One region of the Luteimonas galliterrae genome, then DNA from elsewhere that is predicted to be linked to it. Evidence: riboswitches for the same ligand, from Rfam matches in the RefSeq annotation. Region 1 holds a riboswitch; the other holds the start of a gene.
The links. A riboswitch is a leader RNA that binds a small molecule or an ion and turns the genes downstream of it on or off. The one in region 1 is predicted to bind cobalamin.
Positions count from the first base shown of each region.

Region 2: it holds a riboswitch for cobalamin, as region 1 does, so the genes downstream of both, M2650_RS15765 (ribonucleoside-diphosphate reductase subunit alpha) here and btuB (TonB-dependent vitamin B12 receptor) in region 1, are expected to answer to the same signal.

Region 1 covers NZ_JAMBEP010000001.1:1,676,929-1,680,316, reverse strand. The annotation lists gene ybaL (YbaL family putative K(+) efflux transporter) at 1-871, opposite strand, end outside; gene M2650_RS07765 (YceH family protein) at 933-1,589, opposite strand; cobalamin riboswitch at 1,648-1,880, shown strand; gene btuB (TonB-dependent vitamin B12 receptor) at 1,988-3,388, shown strand, end outside.
Region 2 covers NZ_JAMBEP010000006.1:27,338-30,725, reverse strand. The annotation lists gene zapE (cell division protein ZapE) at 1-165, shown strand, start outside; gene M2650_RS15770 (sterol desaturase family protein) at 423-1,310, shown strand; cobalamin riboswitch at 1,314-1,615, shown strand; gene M2650_RS15765 (ribonucleoside-diphosphate reductase subunit alpha) at 1,989-3,388, shown strand, end outside.

The DNA.
Region 1 (3,388 bases):
TGCCGACCGAGACGAAGAACAGCACCGCGAACGCGTCGCGCATCGGCAGCGAATCCTGCGCCGCCTTATGGCTGAACTCGGATTCGTTGAGCAGCATGCCGGCGAAGAACGCGCCCAGCGCGAACGACACGCCGAACAGTTCGGCGGCGCCGAAGGCCACGCCCATCGCCACCGCCAGCACGCACAGCGTGAACAGTTCGCGCGAACCGGTGCCGGCGACGCGCTCCAATACCCACGGGATCACGCGACGGCCGACGATCAGCATCACCGCGACGAAAGCGCCGACCTTGGCCAGCGTCCACAGCAACGCCTTCCACACATTGCCCTCGCCGCCGCCTTCGCCGCCGAGCGAGCCGGCCAGGGCAGGCAGCAGCACCAGCGCCAGCACCATCGCCAGGTCTTCGACGATCAGCCAGCCGATCGCGATCCGTCCCTTGCCCGTTTCAAGCAGGCGCCGCTCCTCCAGCGCGCGCAGCAGCACCACCGTGCTCGCTACCGACAGCGCGAGGCCGAACATCAGGCCGGCGCCGTGCGACCAGCCGAGCCAAAGCGCTAGCGCCCAGCCCAATACGGTAGCGACCGCGATCTGGATGACGGCGCCGGGCAACGCGATCGCCTTCACCGCCATCAGGTCGCGCAGCGAGAAATGCAGGCCCACGCCGAACATCAGCAGGATCACGCCGATCTCGGCCAACTGCGGCGCCAGCGTCTGGTCGCCGACGAAGCCGGGCGTGAACGGCCCGGCCAGGATGCCGGCGACCAGATAGCCGACCAGCGGCGACAGCCGCAGGCGCTGCGCCAGCAGGCCCAGCACGAACGCCAGCACGAAGCCGACGCAGAGGATCGCGATCAGCGAGGTGTGATGCGGCATTGAGGCTCCGTCGATGTCCGAATGGCGATAGTGAACGCCATGCGCGATCGGCGCAAACCGATCAGGAGGCTGCGCTCAGCTTCGCTTCAAGCGCGGCGATGCGCGTTTCGAGCGCGTCGATGCGCTCCAGCAACGCCTGTTCGTCCGCAGCCGCGGCCGAAGGGCGCGCCGCGGCCGCGAGCTGCGCTTCGGACAAGGGACCGCAGAGCAGGTGCCCGTAGCGGTCTTCGCGCTGGCCGCTGCCGCGCGGCAGTTTCACCGCCATGGCCGGTTCGCGCGCGGCCAGCCGTTCCAGTGCGTGCTGCACGTCCTCGGCGCCTTCGAACTTCACCCAGCGTTCGCTGCGGCTCAACAGTTCGTGCAGCGTCTGCGGTCCGCGCAGCATCAGCAGCGCGAGCAATGCGGTCTGCTGGCGGGTCAGGCTGAGCACCGCTTCCATGCGGTGCGCGTAACGACCGGCGCGCGCCGAATGCTGGGATTTGACCAGGCCGCGCACTTCCATCTGCCGCAGGGCGTGCTCGATCTCGCCCGCATTCAAATGAGTGACCGGATCGCGCGAAGTCTTCTGGTTGCACGCCAGCACCAGGCTGTTGAGCGTCAAAGGATAAGCGTCGGGTGTGGTGGCTTCCTTCTCGACCAGGCTGCCCAGGATGCGCGCCTCGATGGGGCTGAGCAGGGCAGGGGGCGTAGCGGAAGCAAGGTCTGGCGAAGTATCCATAAGTGCGCAGATTATGCGCGCTGCGGCGGTTTCGCTATCGCCCGGCAGTAAAGGCCGCTAAACTGCGCCCGCCTGAGGTGACCGCGCGCGTCCTACGCCAGCGGTTGAAACGGGAATCCGGTGCGCCATGACGGCAATCCCGGAGCTGCCCCCGCAACGGTAGGCGAGCATCGGCCGCAAGGCCCTGGACCGGCAAACAGCCACTGTGCATCCGCATGGGAAGGCGCCGTTCCGAAGACGTCCGCGTCTTCGCTCGCGAGCCCGGAGACCGGCCTTCGGCAGACCAAACACGCGGTGGGCGATGTCGTGGAATCGTGCCTCCGCGGCACGACCCATGCGCTCCGCCGCCTGTCCTTCCCAACCATTCCGCGCGGGCAGGCGCGGCTCAGGAGCTCATCATGTCATTGCGTCACACCCATGCCGCGCGTGTTGCGTTGGCCATCGCCGTTTCGTTCGCCTGCGCTCAGGCGAGTGCGGAATCGGGACCCGAAGCGACCGTCACCGATCTCGACCAGATCGTCGTCACCGCCACGCGCACGCCGCAGTCGCTGGCCGATACGCTGGCTTCCACCACCGTGATCGACCGCGAACGCATCGATCGCCTGCAGCCGGCTTCGTTGCCGGAACTGCTGCGCGGCACGCCCGGCCTGACCTTCGCCAACAACGGCGGCAACGGCAAGATCACCACGATGTCGCTGCGCGGCGCCGGCGGTTCGCAGGTGCTGGTGCTGGTCGATGGCGTGCGCATCGGTTCGGCCAGCGCGGGTTTGGCCGCGTTCCAGGACATCCCGGTCGATCAGATCGAGCGCATCGAGATCGTGCGCGGACCGTTCTCCAGCCTTTACGGTTCCGAGGCGCTGGGCGGCGTCATCCAGATCTTCACCCGCCGCCCGGAAGGCGCGTTCGCGCCGCATGCCAGCGTCGCATTGGGCAGCTTCGACACCCGTCGCGCCAGCGCCGGCGTCGCCGGCAAGCAGGGCGACGGCTGGTATTCGATCAACGCCGCGCACGAGCGTACCGAGGGCATCGACGCTTGCCGCGGCAGCGGCACGCTGTTCGCGGGCTGCTTCACCGACGAGCCGGACAAGGACGGCTACGAGAACAATTCGCTATCGCTGCAAGGCGGCTACCGCTTCGGCGACGCTTGGGACGCCGAAGCACGCGTGTTCCGCGCCGAAGGCCAGAACGACTACGACGGCAGTTTCGCCAACCAGGCCGACGTGGTGCAGCAGGTCGCCGGCGCACGGCTGCGTTACGCGCCCAGCGAAAAGATCGCGGTGACCTTCAATGCAGGCCGCAGCGTCGACGAGAGCGACGACTTCAAGGACGGCGAGTTCAGCAGCCGCTTCGACACGCATCGCGATCTGGCTTCGTTGCAGGCCGACATCGGCGCGGGCACCGGCTTGGTCAGCTTCGGTTTCGACTGGCAACGAGATGCGGTCGACAGCGACGCGGAATTCGACGAAACCCAACGCATCAACCGCGGCGTGTTCGGCCAGTGGCAAGGCGACTTCGGCCGGCAAAGCTTCCAGGCCAGCCTGCGCCGCGACGACAACAGCCAGTTCGGCGGCGAGACCACCGGCAGCGCGCGTTACGGCTTCTCGTTCACCGAGGATCTGAAGCTGGTCGCGAGCTACGGCACCGCTTATCGCGCGCCTACTTTCAACGATCTGTACTTCCACGGATTCAGCAATCCGGATTTGTCGCCGGAAACCTCGCGCACTTTCGAACTGGGGCTGCGCGGAACGCACGCTACCGGCAACTGGTCGATAAGCGCCTACCAGACCCGCGCCGAAGAC
Region 2 (3,388 bases), on a different contig from region 1:
ATCGACGAGTTGTACGACCGCCACGTCAACCTCGTCTGCACGGCGGACGCGCCGCCGCCCGCGCTCTACGAAGGCACGCGCCTGGCCGCGGCGTTCGAGCGCACCGCCTCGCGGCTGATCGAGATGCAGTCGGCCGAATACCTCACCCTCGAACACCGCCAGTGACCGCCGCTTCCGTTTCGTAGAGCGGGGCTTGCCCCGCTGGCTTTGCCATTGCTTCTGCGCCGTCTGCTCCACACCGCAAGCAAGAGCGGCGGAGCAAGCGCGGCAACGAAACCACGCGCACCTATCTTCGGTCAGTGTTCCCACTCCGCCTTGCGACGGCGGCACCGCACGCGCCCGCGCCGCTAGTCTGGCCGCGCGCCGACGCCGTTCGCGTTCGCGCAACCCTTCTCTTCTGCGCCGGCGGAGCGTGCCCTTTGTTGAGCCTTAAACTTACGGCCTGGCTGATGCTGGCGCTCATTCTGCTCGCCGCGATCGAAGCATGGTGGCTGGTTCGAAGCGGCCGCGGCTACGCTTGGGGCGAATTCTGGGCGTCGCTGGGCGATGTCGCCGGCCGCATCGTAATCATCGCCGTAGTCAAGACGGGCATCGTGGGCCTGATGCTGTATGCGGTGTGGCACTGGCGGATCGGCGAGATCGCGATGGACCGCTGGTGGCACTGGGCCCTGTTGCTGCTCGGCCTGGACTTCTGCTATTACTGGATGCACCGCGCCGAGCACCGCATCCGCTGGTTCTGGCTCAATCACTCCGTCCACCACTCCTCGCATCGGATCACGTTCGCCGCCGCTTACCGGCTGGGCTGGACCAGCCGCATCGTCGGCACGCCCGTCTTCATGGCGCCGCTGGTGCTGATCGGATTTCCGGTTCCGATCGTCCTCGCCACGCTGTCCCTGAATCTGCTGTACCAGTTCTGGCTGCACACCGAACTGATCGGCAAGCTGCCGCGTCCGATCGAATACCTGTTCAATACGCCTTCGCACCATCGCGCGCACCATGCGAGCAACCAGATCTACATCGACCGCAACTACGGCGGCGTGCTGATCGTCTTCGATCGCTGGTTCGGCACTTTCCAAGCTGAAACGGCGGAGCATCCGCCGCGGTACGGGCTGGTGGAACCCTTCCACAGCAACAATCCCTTCCGGCTCGTGGCGCACGCCTGGCGCGGCATGTACCGCGACCTGCGCGCCGCACGCGGTTGGCGCGAACGCGCATGGGTGGTGGTCGGTCCGCCGGAGTTCAAACCCGCCGGCCAAACAAGCGCGGCCAATTTGAATATCGCTACATCTGGCGTTGACGGCGCCGTCTAGGCACCGTATGTTGTGGCCGTCGGTTCCGACGGCTCGCGCCGCCGGATGAAAAGGGAAGCCGGTTGGAATCCGGCACTGCCCCGCAGCGGTATGTGGAAACGAAAGCCGTCATTGGCACTGGGATCCAGGATCCCGGGAAGCGACGGCCGGTAGGTGGAATAGCCTTTCGTAGGAGCGGCTTCAGCCGCGAGCTTTTTCCTGACGCTCGCGCGATCTGGCCGGAAGAGCTCGCGGCTGAAGCCGCTCCTACAAAGAAGCGTCCCGCGTCCACGAGTCCGAAGACCTGCCGACAACCGCGCGATGCACACCGCGCGGTGCCGGCCGCGGAATCTCCGGGGGGAGATGGCTGGTGACGCAAGCCGGCCTTTGCTTTCGTGCGAACGCATCGCGGCTGTTGCGACACCGCTCGCCCACCCTGAGATCGCCGCACGCCCGAGGGGGCGGGGTCGCGCCGTGGACTTGCGTCCCTGCGCGATGCCGCCCCTTCCGCCGTCCGCGTGGGACAGACGGCATCGGTGCGCCATCGCAGGAGAAGCACGCATGAACCCGAACGACAGCGCCGTTGCGGACACCGCCGCGACCGAAGCGCGCGACCCGCTTTCGAACAACACGCTTTCCAACAACACGCTTTCCAACAACACGCCCTTCCTGCTCACCCCGCCGCCCGCCGCCACCGCGATGAGCGTGACCAAGCGCAACGGCGGGCGCGAGCCGGTGGATCTCAACAAGATCGTGCGCGCCGTGCAGCGCTGCTGCGAAGGCCTGCACGCGATCGATCCGATGCGCGTGGCCACGCGCACCATCTCAGGACTGTACGACGGCGCCAGCACGCGCGAACTGGACGAGCTGTCGATCCGCACCGCTGCGCTGCTGACCGCCGAAGAACCCGAATACGGCCGCCTCGGCGCGCGCCTGCTGGCCAACGTCATCGCCAAAGAAGTGGCCGGCCAGGAAATCCATGCGTTCTCGCAATCGGTCGCCCGCGGCCACGAAGTCGGCCTGATCAACGACCGCCTGCTCGGCTTCGTGCAAGCCAATGCGCGCAAGCTCAACGACGCGCTGGACATGTCGCTGGACCTGCACTTCGACTATTTCGGCCTCCGCACGCTGTACGACCGCTACCTGCTGCGCCACCCGCATACGCGCAAGGTGATCGAGACGCCGCAGCAGTTCTTCCTGCGCATCGCCTGCGCGCTGAGCGAGGATGTTCCCGAGGCGCTGGCGCTGTACCGGCGCATGGGCAACCTGGACTACCTGCCGAGCTCGCCGACGCTGTTCAACAGCGGCACCACGCACGAACAGCTGTCGTCGTGCTTCCTGCTGGATTCGCCGCGCGATTCGCTGGAATCGATCTACCGGAAGTACGGCGACATCGCCCAGCTGTCCAAGTTCAGCGGCGGTATCGGCGTCAGCTATACGCGCGTGCGTTCGCGGGGATCGCTGATCAAATCGACCAATGGCCATTCCAACGGCATCGTGCCGTGGCTGAAGACGCTGGATTCGTCGGTAGCCGCGGTCAACCAGGGCGGCAAGCGCAAGGGCGCCGCATGCGTGTATCTGGAGCCGTGGCACGCGGATGTGGAGGAATTCCTGGAGCTGCGCGACAACACCGGCGACGACGCGCGGCGCACGCACAATCTCAATCTGGCCAACTGGATCCCGGACCTGTTCATGAAGCGGGTCGAAGCCGGCGGCGAATGGTCGCTGTTCGATCCGCGCATCGTGCCCGAGTTCACCGATCTGTTCGGCGAAGAATTCGAGCGCGCCTACGAACAGGCCGAAAAACAGGGCAAGGCCGTCAAGACCGTGCAGGCGCGCGAACTGTACGGGCGGATGATGCGCACGCTGGCGCAAACCGGCAACGGCTGGATGACGTTCAAGGACAAGTGCAATCGCGCCTGCAACCAGACCGCCAAAGCCGGCAACGTGATCCACCTGTCCAATCTGTGCACCGAAATTCTGGAAGTGACTTCGGCGGAGGAAACCGCGGTATGCAACCTCGGCTCAATTAATTTGAGCCGGCATTTTGACGAAGACGGCCACTTCGATTACGACAAACTCGGTGAAACCGTGCGTCT